One region of the Allorhizobium sp. Av2 genome, then DNA from elsewhere that is predicted to be linked to it. Evidence: predicted binding sites of a transcription regulator. Region 1 holds the regulator's gene; the other holds the start of a gene.
The links. Region 1 encodes HrcA, which represses chaperone genes, less so after heat shock. Its sites were predicted from a motif close to GTTAGCACTCNCNNNNNGNGAGTGCTAAC; they were not measured.

Region 1 (8,908 bases):
TTTGTCATCACTGACGAATGGCGCTGTTTTCTTATGATTGACAGAGAGGACTTGGTGGTCAATCTGCAAGAAACGGGTGGCGACCCCGCTTCAAAAGCGCAATAACCATCTTCGATAAAGAGACATGGTGAGAGGCTGGTTATGCAAAAACAGATGGGTGCTCAGGAGTGGGCGATGCTGCTGGTGCTTTCGGTGCTATGGGGCGGCTCCTTTCTGTTCATCGGCATTCTGGTGAAGGTCTGGCCGCCGCTGACCATCGTTACCGCCCGTGTTGCGCTTGCCGCGATGGCGCTGTGGATCATCGTCCGCCTGTCGGGCCAGCCGGTTCCGCGCAGGGCCGAGGTCTGGCTTGCCTTCCTTGGCATGGGCCTTCTCAACAATGTTATTCCCTTCACGCTTATTGTCTGGGGCCAGACCCATATTCCCGTCGGGCTGGCGGCGATTTTCAACGCGACGACGCCACTGTTTGGAGTGATCATCGCGCATTTTCTGACCACCGATGAGAAGCTGACCGCCAACCGGTTGGCTGGCGTGTTGATCGGGGTTGCAGGGGTCGCGGTTATGATCGGTCCCGCCGTGCTCGGACATCTCGGCGCGGATCTCTGGGGCGAGTTGGCCGTGATGCTGGCGGCAGTTTCCTATGCCTTTGCTGGTCTTTTCGGGCGGCGCTTCAAGGCGATGGGATTAGCCCCTCTCTTGCCCGCCGCGGGGCAGGTGACGGCGGCTACGGTTGTCCTTCTGCCGATTACGCTGATGGTCGATGCCCCCTGGACCTTGCCCGTTCCCGGTCTTGATAGCATTGCGGCTCTGCTGGGACTGGCATTGCTATCCACCGCTGTCGGCTATGTGCTGTTTTTCCGGATATTGTCGACGGCTGGTGCCACCAACCTGATGCTGGTCACCATCCTCATTCCCCCCAGCGCCATTCTGCTGGGTGCCTTGGTGCTGGGAGATCAGGTCGCCCCACGCCATCTGGTCGGCATGGTCTTGATTGCGCTCGGACTTGCCGCCATCGATGGCAGGCTATGGCGTCGGCTTCGCCAGCGGGCAGTCGCCTGACAATCTGGCCTCAGACGCTGGCGATGGCAATGATTTCCGGGCTGGTCGGCTCAAAGCTGCGGCCATCCCACCAGCCGAGCATGTCGATGCTCTTGAACCCGGCTGCCTTGAACAGCTGTTCGACCTTGCCGCGACCGGGGAAACGCAGGCAACTGCGACTGATCCGCTGTTCACCTGTCTCCAGCAGCGTGAATGTCGCGTCAAAGGTGACATGCTCCCCTTCGATCCTGTCGACCTGATAGAAAACCTCGACCGGGCCGATACCAGGCACCTGCGCTGTGTTGCGGGTTGTGGCTTCGGTCCATCCTTCCCAGGCGCGCAGCAGCGGGTTGCGGCTCTCGATGATCATCTGTCCACCCGGCGAGAGATGGCGGCGGGCATTGGTGAGCGCCAGAAGGGTTTCTTCATCATCGAGAAAGACCTGAAAGACATGGCCGGTCATGATGATCAGATCGAATTGCTCTCTATCGAGATTGAGATCGAAGGCATTGGCGGCAATCCAGCGCACCAACCCTTCCTTATCTTTGGCTTTTGCCAGAGCCAACATGCCCGGCGCGGGATCGATCCCTGTCACCTGATGGCCGCGTCTTGCCAGCCGGAGCGTCACCGAGCCTGTGCCGCAGCCGATATCGAGAATTCGGCAGGGCGTTTTTGGATAGGCCTCGTAGAAATCCCCGTCTTCGCCATGAATGTTGAAGCTGTCATAGAAAACGGCCATGTCGTACAGCGCAAAGGCATCATCTACGGGCATTGACGCTTCTCCCTCTATCCTTGCGTCTGTTTATGATTGCTCAGCAGGCGAGATCTGCCACGACGGCATCCAGAACCAGCATGCCTTTTGGCGTGCAGCGCAGCCGGGAATTGCCGAGACGTTCGATAAATCCGTGTTCCAGTAAAAATTGTTCGCGGACCGGGTCCGGATCGCGACCGGACAATTGCTGCCAACGGGCGAGATCGACGCCTTCGCGCAGCCTGAGGCCCATCAGCAGCAATTCGTCGGACTGTTCTTCGGAACCCAGCGCGTCCTGGATGACCATGCCGTGGCCGTTCTGTTCGACCGCTGAAAGCCAGGTTTCCGGGTGTTTTTCAGTCGCAGTCGCCAGTTTTTCATGGCCCTGCGTCAGCCGTCCATGGGCGCCAGGGCCAATACCGGCATAATCACCATAGCGCCAATAGGTCAGGTTGTGACGGCTCTCGGCGCCGGGCCGCGCATGGTTGGAAACCTCATAGGCGGGCAGGCCTTCGCGCTCGGTGATCTCCTGCGTCGCCTCATAGAGCTGGGCCGCATGTTCCTCATCGGGTGTAATGATCTTGCCAGCCTTGTGCAGGCCGAAGAATGGCGTGCCTTCCTCGATGGTCAGCTGATAGAGCGACAGATGGTCCACCGCATAGGAAATCGCCAGCTTCAACTCGGCATCCCAATCGGCAATCGTCTGATTGGGACGGGCATAGATCAGGTCGAAGGACATGCGCGGGAAAATCTCGCGTGCCAGCCGGACGGCTTTCAGTGCATCCTCCACCGAATGCATCCGGCCCAGAAATTTCAGATCGGCATCATTGAGCGCTTGCACGCCGAGCGACACCCGGTTGACGCCAGCTGACCGATAGCCCCGAAACCGTTCGGCTTCGACGCTGGTCGGATTGGCTTCCATGGTGATCTCGATGCCACGCGGCACGGTCCAGTAGCGGGCGATTCCGTCCAGGATGGCACCCACCGTGGCCGGGTCCATCAGCGAAGGCGTACCGCCGCCGAGGAAGATGCTGGTAACGGTCTTGGGGCCGCTCATGGCCCGCATCGTCTCCATTTCCTTCAGGAAAGCTGCCGTGAAGCCCGGCTGGTCGACCTTCTGGTGGCGGACATGGCTGTTGAAGTCACAATAGGGGCATTTGGCCGCGCAGAACGGCCAGTGAATATAGATGCCAAAGCCCGGTTCGCCGGTGTCTGGAAGGAGAAGCGACGTTGGCTCGGCCATAAATCCTCAGGCGTTCAGGCAGGTTTCGACGAAAAGCTTAAAAGCGCGCGCCCGGTGCGACAGCGCTTGCGCATCGCCCGGCTTCCATCCGTGTTTTTCTTCCGAGGTCATTTCGCCGAACGTGGTTGAAAATCCGTCTGGTTGGAAGATCGGGTCATAGCCGAAGCCGGATGTGCCGCGGGGCGGCCAGGCGACCACACCTTCCACTTCACCCCGGAAAAACTCGGTATGGCCATCGGGCCAGCCCAGACACAGCACGCTGACGAAACGCGCCGTCCGGCGCTCAGGCGTGGCGGCACCCTTTTCTTGAAGGGCCTGCTCGACCTTTTCCATCGCCATGGCAAAATCGCGGCTGCCATCCTCGCGCTCGGCCCAATTGGCGGTATAGACACCCGGCGCACCATCCAACGCATCGATGACCAGACCGGAATCGTCCGACAGCGCTGGCAGGCCAGAGGCTTTGGCCGAAGCCAGTGCCTTGATCGCAGCGTTTTCCTCGAATGTCGTGCCGGTTTCGTCCGGCTCGATGAAGCCAAGCTCCTTGGCCGATTTGGCCGTAAAACCAAACGGGCCGATCAGGTCGGCAATCTCTGCGATCTTGCCGGCATTGTGGCTGGCAACGACAATGGTTCTGGTATCGAGTTTGCGCATCATCCGATCCTATTCAATCTGCCAAAGCCGGGCTTCGGCGCATTCCAGACTATTGCCCGCTGGGTCGCGGAAATATATTGAACGCGCACCATTCGGCCAGAGAAAATCCGCCTCTATGGCGATGCCATGGCTCAACAACCGTGACGCCATACCATCCATTGCCGCACCGTCCATCCGAAAGCAGGCATGACCTGGCCCGACGGCACCATGGGCTGGCACCGGCAGAGCGTCGGGCTCTGCGGGCTTGATGGTTTCGGCTGCATTAAACAGCAGCAGAACGCCCGGCCCACAGCGCAGGAACACATGACGCCCCGGCTGGCTGATGATCACCTCAAGGCCGAGCAGGCCGGCATAGAAACGCTCTGCCGCGTCGAGATCATCGACATACAGTGAGGTTTCCAGAATGCCTTCAATGCTTGTGGCCATTATGATGCTCTCTTTATCCGGCAATCGCCTGTTTTTGCAGGTCCACCAATTCGGCAATGCCTGTCTGGGCAAGGCCGAGAAGGGTCAGGAATTCTTCCTGGCTGAACGGCTTGCCTTCGGCGGTGCCCTGGATCTCGACAATGCCGCCTGTGCCGGTCATGACGAAATTGGCATCGGTTTCGGCGGCAGAGTCCTCCAGGTAATCCAGGTCAATCACCGGCTGGGCGGCGAAAATACCGCAGGAAATCGCCGCGACATGGTCCTTCAGCACCCGGTCCACCTTGATGATGTTGCGCGATTCCATCCATTTCAGGCAATCGTGCAAGGCAATCCATGCGCCGGTAATCGAGGCTGTGCGGGTGCCGCCATCGGCCTGGATCACATCGCAATCGAGCGAGATCTGCCGTTCGCCTAGGGCTTCCAGATCGACCACGGCGCGCAGTGAACGACCAATCAGCCGTTGGATTTCCTGGGTGCGACCGCTCTGCTTGCCGGAGGACGCTTCACGCTTCATTCGCTCGCCGGTGGCGCGCGGCAGCATGCCGTATTCGGCTGTCACCCAGCCCTTGCCTGTGTTGCGCAGCCAGGGCGGAGTGCGATCTTCGAGGCTTGCCGTGCACAGGACATGGGTATCGCCAAACTTGACGAGACAGGAGCCTTCGGCATGTTTGGAAAAATTGCGCTCGAACGATATCTTGCGCATCTGGTCGGTTTTTCTGCCTGAAGGTCGCATTTCCGTCTCCTCGGTCGAGCAGTCACTGGCTGGCACACCAACCTCTGTCCGCTTATTTTCGTTTCAATGCCCGTCTGGGCCGTTCTGGGCAGATCTGGCCCGGAAATCTGTCCGGGGCATTTCCAGTCCTGCTTGGCGTCCTGGCTGCCTTCTACGAGTGGTTTGACGGTTTTGCAAAGGAAAAGCCGGTATGGTCCGCTCAAACCGGCGCTTCCTCACCAAAAGCCGTTGTGATTGGTCAATCAGCAGCTATATTAAGGATAGGTGCAGCAGCAAACATGAGCGAAATGGGGAAAAACCCAATTACCGCAGGCGATGTGTCAATGGCACTGGATGAGCGATCCAGGGAGATCTTTCGCCGCATTGTCGAGACCTATCTGGAATCCGGTGAACCGCTTGGCTCGCGCAATCTGTCGCGCATTCTGCCGATGTCGCTGTCGCCCGCCTCGGTGCGCAATGTGATGAGCGACCTGGAAGAGCTCGGCCTGATCTATTCCCCCCATATCAGTGCTGGGCGTTTGCCAACCCAGACGGGATTGCGTTTTTTTGTCGATGCTTTCATGCAGGTCGGTCGCTTGTCGGAGCAAGATCGCGGCTCGATCGAACGGCAGATGCGCTCCTCGGAAGACCAGCCGATGGAAACGCTCTATAACGAGGCCAGCCGTATGCTGTCTGGCCTGTCGCGTGGTGCGGGCCTGGTGGTGGCGGCGAAATCCGATCCGGTGCTGAAACACGTCGAATTCATCCGACTGGAGCCGACCAAGGCGCTGGCAGTGCTGGTCGGTGAGTTTAACCAGGTCGAAAACCGGATCATCGAACTCCCGGCGGGCATTACCGCCTCGCAACTGACCGAGGCGGCCAATTTCCTCAATGCGCATCTGTCCGGCCAGACGCTGCATGAAGTGCGCGGCCAGCTGGTGCAGTTGAAGGATCAGGTGGCCAGCGAACTGGATGTTCTCTCCCAGGATCTCGTGCAGCGTGGGCTGGCGGTCTGGTCCGGCGGCGAGGGCGACAAACCGACCCGGTTGATCGTGCGTGGCCGCGCCAATCTGCTGGAAGGTCTGGCGGGCGTCGAGGATGTTGATCGGCTGCGGCTGCTGTTTGATGATCTGGAGCGTAAGGAAAGCCTGATCGAGATCCTCAATCTGGCCGAAAGCGGGCCGGGTGTCAGAATTTTCATCGGTTCGGAGAACAAGCTGTTTTCGCTTTCCGGGTCGTCGCTGATCGTTGCGCCCTACCGCGACGGCGACGACAGGATTGTCGGGGCCGTCGGCGTGATCGGTCCGACCCGCCTCAACTATTCCCGTATCGTGCCGATGGTGGATTATACCGCCCAGGTGATGGCCAAGATGACCCGCAGCGGCCACTGACCTTAGCAACACCACATGAGATCATCACTCGACCCTTGATTTTTTGCCGCCGAACCCTGATATCGGGGCCGGACGAGAAACAGTATTTCGGAGAACGTCATGACCGACGAAACAGCTAAAAACGGACCTGACGCTGCCGCAGACGCGCAGATTGAACCCCAGGTACAGGAAGAGACCAATTCGACCGCTGAGGATGCCGGGCAGGATAATGACCCGACAGCAGCCCTGCAGGCTGAAAATGCGGAGTTGCGTGATCGCTTCCTGCGTCTGGCGGCTGAAATGGACAATCTGCGCCGCCGCACCGAGCGCGATGTCAAGGATGCCAAGTCCTATGCGGTCACCGCTTTTGCCCGTGACATGCTGGCCGTGTCCGACAATCTGCGCCGCGCCATCGACGCTGTCCCTGATGAAGCCAAGGAGGAGGCGCAAGCCGGCCTGACGGCATTGATCGAAGGTGTCGAGATGACCGAGCGGGCGATGCTGTCGACGCTCGAGCGCCACGGTGTCCGCAAGATCGAGCCGGAAGGCCAGAAATTCGATCCGAATTTCCATCAGGCGATGTTCGAAATTCCCAATCCGCAAGTGCCCAACAATACGGTCGTGCAGGTTGTTCAGCCCGGCTATACCATTGGCGATCGGGTGCTGCGTCCGGCTATGGTTGGCGTTGCCAAGGGTGGCCCCAAGGCAGAGGCCGCTCAGTCTGCCGATGCCTAGAGTTTGTCAGGGAAAAGTGGTGTCCGGTTTTCCCGAAAAGGCAAACGAAAACAACAGAATCGAGAGCCTGTCTGGTTCAAATTGAACTACTGCATAATTCTTTAAACCGGGATCGGTTTAAAGAGAAAATTATGCAGCAGATATAAAGCGCTAAAGCGGACCTTTGTGCGCCATATATGATGAGAAGCGCTGTAGGCAGGTTTTCGAGCAAGGCCTGCCCCTTTTCTTTTACAGGAAAAAGAGAAAGCGCTGCGCAGTGATGCGCGGCGCTTTTTGTGTGAAACTATACGTTAAATGAAGAGCGGTCAGGCGGCGTTCGAGGCCTGGTCCTGGTTCAGGAAGGTATAGATGGCGGTGGCGCTGTCGCTGGCGCGCAGCTTGGCAACCAGGTCCTGATCGCGAAGCACGCGGGCGATGCGCGACAAGGCTTTCAAATGATCGGCACCGGCCCCTTCGGGTGCCAGAAGCAGGAAGACCAGATCGACGGGCTGCTCGTCCAGCGCTTCAAAATCGATTGGCGTTTCCAGGCGGGCGAAAACGCCTTGAATGGTGGAAATGCTCGTCAGCTTGCCATGGGGAATGGCAATGCCATTGCCGACACCGGTGGAGCCGAGCTTTTCCCGTTGCAGGATGACGTCGAAGATTTCCCGCTCGGGAATACCGATCAGTTTCGAGGCTTTGGCAGCCAGTTCCTGGAGAAGTTGTTTTTTGGAATTGACCCTGAGGACGGGCAATATCGCATCTTGCTGTAGCAAATCTGCCAAGGCCATTTCGAAAAATCCTTATACCCGCCGACACATGAAAAGGAAAGCGGTGGTCGGCCACCGCTTTCCGAGGGCGTGTCAGCCCTTGATTGCGGCGGAATCGATCCAGCCAATATTACCGTCATTGCGGCGATAGACAATGTTCAACTCGTCCTTGCCAGGGCTGCGGAACAGTACAATGGGCTCATCCGTCATATCCAGCGCCATGACGGCGGTGGCGACAGACATGGTTTTGACCTTCTTGGTGCTTTCGGCCACGATGGTCGGGGCAAAATCCTCTGGCACATCCTCATCTTCTTCAGAAACCGGGTCCATGACCGTGTAGCTGATTTCGAAGTTGTTGGTTGGGATATGGTGATCCTTCAGCTTGCGCTTGTAGCGCCGCAGGCGCTTTTCGATCCGCTCTGCGGCGGTGTCGAAGGCGACTTGCGGATCGACGGCAGTGCCGGTTGCATGCAGGTTTATACCGGTATCGAGGTGCAGGGCGCAGTCTGCGGAAAACCGCGAGGCTGATTTTGTCACCGTGACCTGACTGGAATACCCTCCGTCAAAGTATTTGCTTACGGCGTCAGTGATCTGGACTTCTATCCGTTGCCGGAAAGATTCGCCGATTTCCATATGTTTGCCGGTTACGCGTACACTCATGGAGTTTCCCTTCTTATCGTGATTTGCAGGGGGAGTTTACGCCAAGCGCGGGGCGCATCCAAGCGTTTCCATAGTCCAAGATAAAAGCTCGGCCATATGCCGGGGCAATTTATCCTATCGGGCCGGGCCAAAGCGGAGCGTCTGTCCGTTCAGGCCTGGAACAACCCGCATGTCAAGGGCGGACTGGGGTGAAAAAATTGCGCAGGATAAGACTAAGTCTCTGATTTTGTACATGTCACTATCCCAAAATCGTTCCCGTGTTTTGGCGGTATCCTCTAATTGGCGCGGGCGCCAATGTCAATGTTTTGTTAAGGATTATTGCAAAGAGCTGATCTCAGCCCGGGTTCCGCGCCAGGGCGCGCTTTTCCCGGCGCCTCTGGACGGAGGAGGCGATGTTCATTGCTTCGCGATATTTGGCAACCGTGCGGCGGGCAAGCTCGACGCCGCCGTTTTTCAGGCTTTCGACAATATCGTCGTCTGAGAGGATATTCTCAGGGCTTTCTTGAGCAATCAACATGCGGATACGATGACGAACGGCCTCAGCCGAATGGCTGTCTCCGCCTTCTGCCGAGC
Region 2 (8,908 bases), on a different replicon from region 1:
ACCATAGAGGCTGGTCGCTGCCTCCGCGCTGACAAAACCATTCTTCAAATCTGTTTCAACCAAAGCCGGATCGCGATCGCCGGGATCGCCCCATCCGCCGCCGCCGCCGGTGACGATGCGCACGACATCGCCCGTCTTCAGCGCAATATCGGCAGAGCGGCCATAGCAGGCGTTTTCGCCTGATGCAGCAAGCACCTGGAGGCTATTGGGCGTACCATCATGGCCGCCGTCCATGCCCCATGGCAGGGTGCGGGTGCGGCCAAAGCTGCAATAGGCGGACGCCTTGTCGCCAAGGATTTCATATTCCCTGATGATCCCGAAACCGCCACGCATCCGTCCGGCCCCGGAGCCGCCCTCGATATTCAGGCCATAGCGCCGCACTAGCAACGGAAACCGCGCCTCGATCACTTCGACGGAATAATTGTAGGTATCGCCATCCGTCAGGGAAATCAGCGCATTGGCACCATCCCGATTGACGCCGGCACCCCAGCCGCCATGCTGTGGCTCAATGTGAATGAAGGGTCGGCCACTGCGGTCGTTTCCGGAGATATAGGCGACACAAAGGCTGGAATAGGAGCCAGCCGAAAACCGCTCCGGCACCAGCGCCGCCAGCGCCTTCCAGACCAGTTCCGATGCATGGACAGACCCTTCGTAATACCATCCGGTCGGCGAGGGTTTTTCGGCGGTAAACACGGTTCCCGACGGTGCGATCACATTCAAAGGCCGGAACCAGCCTTCATTGGACGGCGACTGCGGTGCCACAAGTGCCTTCAGGATCGTCCTGACGGCTGATTCCAGCGCGCCACGCGCACAATTGATCGGTCCCGCCACGGCCGGTGGACAACCGGTGAAATCGGCGGTGATTTGATCGCCGGCAATGGTCACCGCGACTTGCACGGCAATTGGATCGGTTGTGACGCCATCGCCATCGATAATGTCGCTGGCCCGGTAAACGCCATCCGGAAGTGCGGCAATCGCCTGACGGCTCTGTCGTTCGCTGACATTGAGGATATGGTCGAAAGCGGCGATCAAGGTAGGAGCGCCGTATTTGGCCGTGAATTCGTTCATCCGCCGGGCCGCGACCCGCACCGTGGCGATCTGCGCCGTCAGATCGCCAAGCGCGATCTCAGGCATCCGGACATTTTCCGAGATGATGTGTAGAATATCAGAAGATAGCATGTCGTTGCGAACGATCTTGACGCCCGGCAACCGCAGACCTTCCTGGTAAACCGAAGTCGCAGCAGGCGAAAGACTGCCCGGAACCGATCCGCCAACATCGAGATAATGCGCGACATTGATGGCAAAGGCGAGCAGCACGTCATCGACGAAAATCGGTTTGACGATCGCGAAATCGCAAGCATGCGTTCCCCCGGCATAGGGATCGTTGGTCAGCAGAATATCGCCATCGGCCATATCCGTCCCGAAACGGTCGATCAACGCTTTAACCTGACGGCCGAATGTGCCGGTAAACAGCGTGATGCCGTTCATCTGGGCGATCAACTCACCCTTTGCCGTCAAGACACCGCAGGCAAAATCCAGCACTTCGTAGATCACCGGGCTCATGCTTGTGCGGGCCATAACGATGCCCATTTCATCAACGGTGGCAATCAACTTGCCCTCGATGATTTCCTGGGTCACCGGATCGAATGGGTGCCTGCCCGCCATCATGCCTCTAACGTCTCCCTGCTGAAACTCATGAAGGAGAGTTTAGGCTCACAACTCAGGCGCGACCAGCCTGCCAGAAGAGTAGGATTGCGAGACCCAACCCCACCCGTTCGGGTAGGGTGCGCATTCAGGCCACACATGACCAACATTCGCCGGCGCCATGCTGACGCGACAAGCATCGATAATGATCACGTACCTTCGCCTTGAATGAATTAGATACTCAAATACATCAGAGGCTTGAGATGTTTGAAGGTGAAATGGGACGCGTCATCTTCAATGACCGCTCTTACAAGCCTGCTTCACGACAGAGCCGGGAAAATGAACACGCCAGCAATCGAGCCATTATGGCTGCCGAGCGCACAGGACTTTCCCATGCAAAAGACCGGTTGTTTGGTCGAAAGGCTTTTGACGATTACGGTGGAATAGTAAAAAGAGGACACTGTGCTGGCTGCCTTTTCGAATATTTCGAGAATAGACACCCTATCCTTATAGTCATAGCAGCGGGTGATCGTCAGAAGGCCACATTCCTGGCTACTCAAGCCATGAAATTTCGCGGTTTTTGCGCCAATTTTGACCACGCCATTGTTAAGGTCGCCCGACCATTTCTCGATAAGGCCGTAAGGCAAGGTCCAACTGCCGATGCCGTTGTTATCGGCAATCTCTTCGGCGTCTGCCGTTTGCGTCAATCCCGCAATTTTAAACAAGACATTCCCCATCAGACGTATTGTTCAACCGGCACGATCCAAATATTGATCTGGGCTTCTTCTTTTCGAGACCAATGCCGCAAAAGCAGGATGCGTTTTTGCAGCCAAGGACGAACGGCTACGTCAAACTTTCACGGATCTCACGCTTATTCTTTTCTTCTGAAGCTCGCGTTTTTTCCGTGCGACAATGCCCCACCTTCAAAACATTGCAGCGGGCTTCAGCGTGCCATGCGTTATAAATAATGAATGTGATTCATATACTGAGGAAAATTGGTAAAAAAAAGTTAAATTTAAGCGTTCTTTTAAATGAAATGGATTTTCTATTTCATGAGGAAGCCGAAGAAAAATAATAAATCCAGCATCCCTGGCAGTATCCTCAGTCGAAATGGCCAGAAAGCTACTCTTGGCTCCATCCGATGATGGCATTCAAGTTGCGCTGTGGATTGCTCGCGCCCTCAACAACAGGTGAAGCAATATTCAAAAAAATCTTTTTCGGACACGCGGGCGTAAGTCCTTTTAAACAGCAAAAGGGCGACTTTAAAAGCCGCCCTTGTAGAGAGTCTGAACTGTATCAAGCGTTTGAGCAATAAGGCTTCCGCGTTATTACATCATACCGCCCATGCCGCCAGTTCAGCGCGCTTGACGCGCTGAACGACTTAAAGAGCATAGGCCAGGCTGCAAGGGGTCTTCAGTAATAAGGCTTGCGCCTTATTACATCATGCCACCCATGCCACCCATGCCGCCCATGTCAGGCATGCCGCCGCCAGCCGAATCCTTCTTCGGCAGTTCAGCAATCATGGCTTCCGTGGTGATCAGCAGGGAAGCAACCGAAGCTGCGTTCTGCAGAGCTGTGCGAACAACCTTAACCGGGTCAACGATACCCATGGCAATCATGTCACCAAACTCGCCGGTCTGGGCATTGTAGCCGTAGTTGTCGTTGTCCTTGTCGAGGATCTTGCCAACGATGATCGAAGCTTCGTCACCAGCGTTTGTTGCAATCTGGCGAACCAGGGACTGCAAAGCGCGGCGAACGATGTTGATGCCAGCTTCCTGGTCGTCGTTTACACCCTTAACGGTGATCTTGGTGGAGGAGCGCAGCAGAGCTGTACCGCCGCCAGGAACGATGCCTTCCTGAACAGCAGCGCGTGTTGCGTTCAGAGCGTCGTCGATGCGGTCCTTGCGTTCCTTGACTTCGATTTCCGTAGAGCCGCCAACGCGGATTACGGCAACGCCGCCAGCCAGCTTGGCCAGACGTTCCTGAAGCTTTTCGCGGTCGTAATCAGAAGAGGTTTCTTCGATCTGAGCCTTGATCTGGGCAACGCGGCCTTCGATGTCGGACTTCTGACCAGCGCCATCAACGATGGTGGTGTTTTCCTTGGTGATGGAGATCTTCTTGGCGCGGCCGAGCATGTCGAGGGTGACAGTTTCGAGCTTGATGCCGAGGTCTTCGGAAATAACAGTACCACCGGTCAGGATAGCGATGTCTTCCAGCATAGCCTTGCGGCGATCGCCGAAGCCAGGAGCCTTGACAGCAGCAATCTTCAGGCCGCCACGCAGCTTGTTAACAACCAGCGTTGCAAGAGCTTCGCCTTCAACGTCTTCAGCGATGATGACGAGTGGCTTACCGGTCTGCACAACAGCTTCCAGAACTGGCAGCATAGCCTGCAAGTTGGAGAGCTTCTTTTCGTGCAGCAGAACGTATGCGTCTTCCAGGTCAGCAACCATCTTTTCAGGGTTGGTGACGAAGTAAGGCGACAGGTAACCGCGGTCGAACTGCATGCCTTCAACGACTTCAAGTTCGGTTTCAGCGGTCTTGGCTTCTTCGACGGTGATAACACCTTCGTTGCCAACCTTTTGCATGGCTTCAGCAATGTCTTTACCGACCTGCGTGTCGCCGTTTGCAGAGATCGTGCCAACCTGAGCAACTTCTTCAGAAGTGGAGATCTTCTTGGCCTTGGCCTGAAGGTCCTTCACAACTTCAGCAACAGCCAGATCGATGCCGCGCTTCAGGTCCATTGGGTTCATGCCGGCAGCAACAGCCTTGTTGCCTTCGCGCACGATAGCCTGGGCCAGAACGGTAGCCGTGGTGGTGCCGTCGCCTGCGATGTCGTTGGTCTTGGAAGCAACTTCCCGAACCATCTGGGCGCCCATGTTTTCGAACTTGTCTTCCAGTTCGATTTCCTTGGCAACCGATACACCGTCCTTGGTGATGCGCGGAGCGCCGAACGACTTGTCGATGATAACGTTACGACCCTTGGGGCCGAGCGTGACCTTGACAGCGTCAGCGAGGATATCAACGCCGTGCAGCATCTTTTCGCGCGCAGTGCGGCCAAACTTGATTTCTTTAGCAGCCATTTTTCAAACTCCCGGGTGTCTAACCCATTGGTGAATTGTCTAAAAGGAAGAAGGGGTGATCAGGCTAAATCAGCCGATTACGCCCATGATGTCGGCTTCCTTCATGATCAGCAGGTCAACGCCATCGAGCTTGACTTCGGTGCCGGACCACTTGCCGAACAGAACGCGGTCGCCAACCTTGACGTCCAGGGCAACGAGCGCACCCTTGTCGTCGCGAACGCCTGGGCCGACAGCGATGATTTCGCCTTCAGCTGGCTTTTCCTTGGCGGTGTCAGGAATGATAATGCCGCCCTTTGTCTTTTCTTCGGACTCAACGCGCTTAACAACAACGCGGTCGTGCAGCGGGCGGAAATTGGTGCTTGCCATTGTCTAATCCCTCGATCAAATGACATTCGCGGGCCGAAACGGCCCCGCATGGATATTGTTAGCACTCTGTCTGTTTGAGTGCTAGCGAGCCTGAGATAAGCACGGCCTCTGACTGAGTCAAGGACGCCGTTCAAAAAATATATGCCTTAAAGGGACGACGGGCGCATGACGGAACTCTCTGACATGGCAAAAGGGCAAGAGCATGTTCCGGTTGTGCCATTGGGGACGATCTGTGCCGCATTCTGGTCGGTCGGCCTGTTGAGCTTTGGTGGTCCTGCCGCACAGATCGCCCTGATGCATCGTATCGTCGTCGATGAAAAACGCTGGCTTACCGAAGCGCGTTTCCTGCATGCGTTGAATTACTGCATGCTTTTGCCGGGGCCTGAGGCTCAACAGCTCGCCACCTATATCGGCTGGTTGAACGGCGGAATTCGTGGTGGGCTGATTGCCGGGTTGCTTTTCGTCTTGCCTGGCCTGGCGGTGATGATCGGTCTTTCTGCGGCCTATGCGCTCTACCACGACATTGCCTGGGTTTCGGGTCTGTTTTTCGGGTTGAAGGCTGCGGTGCTGGCGATCGTCCTGCAAGCGCTGCTCCGCATTGGCGGTCGGGCGCTGAAATCAACCTTTCACCGGCTTGTCGCAGTATTCGCCTTTCTCGCGCTGTTTTGTCTGGCGCTACCCTTTCCTGTCGTCGTCCTGCTCGCGGCCCTGGCCGGGCTGATCCGCGCCTATGGGCAGCCCGTCCCAATATCAGAGCCTGCCACAGTGAAAATACCGCTGAACTGGTGGCATATGGCGCTGTCTTTCCTCGGATGGGTAGGCCTGTGGCTGGCGCCGCTGGCCGTGCTGGCGCTGTTTGATGGCAGCGCGCGGCTCACCGAGATCTTCCTGTTTTTCGCCCGCATGGCGCTTGTTACCTTCGGCGGGGCCTATGCCGTTTTGGCTTATGTGGCGCAGGTGGCCGTGGAGCATTATCAATGGCTGCGCCCCGGTGAGATGGTCGATGGCCTGGCGCTAGCCGAAACCACGCCGGGACCGCTGGTCCTAGTCCTATCCTTTGTCGGCTTCCTCGCGGCGTTTCGTGATGCGGATAGTGTAATGCCACTGATCTCGGGCGTGGCCGGGGCGCTGCTGACGGCTTGGGCGACCTTCGTGCCAAGCTTTGTCTTCATCTTCGCCGGGGCGCCGTTGATTGAGCGTTTGCGCGGTAACAGGCTGGCGGATGGAGCGCTTTCGGCCATTACCGCCGCTGTGGTCGGGGTGATCGGCAATCTCGCGGTCTGGTTCGGGCTGCATGTGCTGTTTGCGAAAGTGGGCCGCATTCCGTTCAGCACCTTATGGCCGGGCGAGCGGGCTCCAGGCCTCTGGTGGCCGCACCTTGCTTCGCTCGACATCCCGTCTCTGCTTTTGTTCGCAGGCTCGGCGCTTCTCTTGATACGGTTGAAGATCGGCATGGTAACCGTGTTGGGGCTGACGGCTGTGGCTGGAGTGCTGTGGAATCTTGAAGCCGTGTGATCAGCGTCGGAACGTCGCTGAAAACCCGGCCATTCCGGCAAATCTCTTGCAATTGCAGCGCAGCTTTGCCATGTCAGCCCCAGTTCTTTCAGCAGGCAACGGATTCCATGGCAAAACCTATCGATACGCTCAATGAAATCACCCAGGGTTACGATGTCATCCTGTCGGATGTCTGGGGCGTTTTGCATAATGGAATCGATGCTTTTCCGGCGGCAGGAGAGGCCCTGTCGCAGGCCCGTGCCGATGGCGTTTCCGTCGTGCTCATTACCAATGCCTCACGGCCGTCAGACCGTGTGAAGATAATGCTTGATCAAATCGGCGTCCCGGAAACGGCCTATGACGCTATCGTTTCTTCCGGTGATGTGACGAGAAAATTGATTGAAAAAGCCCCACGCCGCGCTTTTCTGATCGGGCAGAGCCAGGATCTGTCGCTGTTTCAGGGGCTCGATGTTGAACTGGTTCCGGCAGACGAGGCCGACGCCATTATTTGCACGGGACTGTTCAATGACGAAGAGGAGCAGCCGGAAGACTATCGCGGAATGCTTGACGGCTTGAACCAACGCGGACTTCCGATGATTGTTGCCAACCCCGATCTGATCGTGGAGCGTGGCCATCGGCTCGTCCCCTGTGCTGGCGCATTGGCCGCGATATACGCTGAAATGGGTGGTGAAACCCGTTATGCTGGTAAGCCGCACAGCCCGATTTATGAGGCGGCCCTGGCGAAAGCGCAGGAAATACGGGGCAATGCGATTGACCGCAGCCGTATCATCGCCATCGGCGACGGCATGCCGACCGACGTGAAGGGCGCGCTTAGCTTCGGCCTTGATCTTCTCTATATTAGCGGCGGCATACATGCGGCGGAATACACCAAGGGCGGCAAGACAGACGAGACTATGCTGAACGCTTACCTGGAGCGAGAGGCGGCAACACCAAAGTGGTGGATGCCCCGGTTGGCTTGAGACAACAACAATGACTGTTTTTCACCGCAATGAGAAGAAGACACCGCTGCCCGACAGCCTGAAGGGCGGGGTTGTTGCCATTGGCAATTTCGATGGCGTGCATCGCGGCCACCAAAGCGTACTCGACCGCGCGCTGGAGCTGGCACAGCAACGCGGCGTTCCCGCCTTGGTCCTGACCTTTGAGCCGCATCCCCGTGCGGTGTTCAACCCACAGGACCCGGTGTTTCGCCTGACCCCGGCGCCGCTCAAGGCCCGCCTTCTGGAGGCGATGGGGTTTCAGTCGGTGATCGAATATCCATTCGACCGGGAATTTTCGCAGCGTTCCGCCGAGGATTTCGTCAAGACCGTGCTGGTGGACTGGCTGGGGGCTGCCCAAGTGGTGACGGGTTTCGATTTTCATTTCGGCAAGGGGCGCGAAGGCGGCCCGGCCTTCCTGATGGAGATGGGCGCGCAATACGGTTTTGGCGTTACACTTCTCGATGCCTTCCGCGATGAAAATGCCGAGGTGGTTTCTTCCACCCGTATTCGTGGTCTGTTGGCCGAGGGTGCGATCAGCGACGTGGCTGGCCTGCTCGGCTATCGCTTCACGGTCGAAGCCGAGGTTATCAAGGGCCAGCAGCTTGGCCGCACGCTGGGCTTTCCCACTGCCAACATGGCGCTCTCACCCAAAACCACTTTGCGTCCCGGCATTTATGCCGTGCGCCTGCGCCGGGCCGATGGTTCGCTGCATGATGGTGTCGCCAGTTTTGGTTATCGTCCAACGGTAACGGACAATGGTGCGGCCCTGCTTGAAACCTTTGTCTTCGACTTTTCCGGCGATCTCTACGGCGAGGTTTGTGGTGTCTCCTTCTTCGGACATCTGCGCGATGAGTGGAAATTCGAGGGCCTCGATCCGCTGGTCGCCCAGATAAGGCAGGATGCGGAAGAGGCAAAGGCATTGCTGTCGGGTGTAAAGCCCCTTGGCGAACTGGATCGAAAAATCGCCTTTTGATGCCATTGCCTGACGTGCCGGGAGGCGACCGGCTCTGTCTTTATGATTTATTTATATGGCGCTCCCGGATTCCCAATCGAGAACTTATACGCCTGCGCCTATATCGTTTGTGTCACCAACAGAGTGCATGAACATGATCGTCAACGACCCTTCCTTTTTTAGCGTGTCCTCGATCGAGCCGGATGCCTATTGCATTCCCCATCGTCGCTCCCATCGCAAGGCCAAGAGGCGGACTCGGAAAAACCAGGCGCAGATAAACAGCATGGTTTTGGCATTCCTGATCGTCAGCATCGTGACCGTATTCGCGGCGCTTATACGAAGAGTCATTGAAGATGACTCTTCGTATTCCGTTT

Region 2: a site for HrcA is predicted at 5,148-5,176, ahead of groES (co-chaperone GroES). Genes of this name have one in related genera too.

What each region holds. Positions count from the first base shown of each region.
Region 1 is NZ_CP192696.1:1,629-10,536, forward strand. Features, by position in the region: gene FS819_RS00010 (DMT family transporter) at 142-1,059, shown strand; gene FS819_RS00015 (class I SAM-dependent methyltransferase) at 1,070-1,810, opposite strand; gene hemW (radical SAM family heme chaperone HemW) at 1,851-3,032, opposite strand; gene rdgB (RdgB/HAM1 family non-canonical purine NTP pyrophosphatase) at 3,039-3,683, opposite strand; gene FS819_RS00030 (VOC family protein) at 3,693-4,109, opposite strand; gene rph (ribonuclease PH) at 4,123-4,842, opposite strand; gene hrcA (heat-inducible transcriptional repressor HrcA) at 5,130-6,212, shown strand; gene grpE (nucleotide exchange factor GrpE) at 6,312-6,926, shown strand; gene ptsN (PTS IIA-like nitrogen regulatory protein PtsN) at 7,232-7,696, opposite strand; gene hpf (ribosome hibernation-promoting factor, HPF/YfiA family) at 7,769-8,335, opposite strand; gene rpoN (RNA polymerase factor sigma-54) at 8,670-8,908, opposite strand, start outside.
Region 2 is NZ_CP192697.1:950,731-959,638, reverse strand. Features, by position in the region: gene FS819_RS22050 (hydantoinase B/oxoprolinase family protein) at 1-1,668, opposite strand, end outside; gene FS819_RS22045 (hypothetical protein) at 1,965-2,369, opposite strand; gene groL (chaperonin GroEL) at 3,081-4,724, opposite strand; gene groES (co-chaperone GroES) at 4,794-5,090, opposite strand; gene chrA (chromate efflux transporter) at 5,256-6,605, shown strand; gene FS819_RS22025 (TIGR01459 family HAD-type hydrolase) at 6,713-7,564, shown strand; gene FS819_RS22020 (bifunctional riboflavin kinase/FAD synthetase) at 7,575-8,555, shown strand; gene FS819_RS22015 (hypothetical protein) at 8,689-8,908, shown strand, end outside.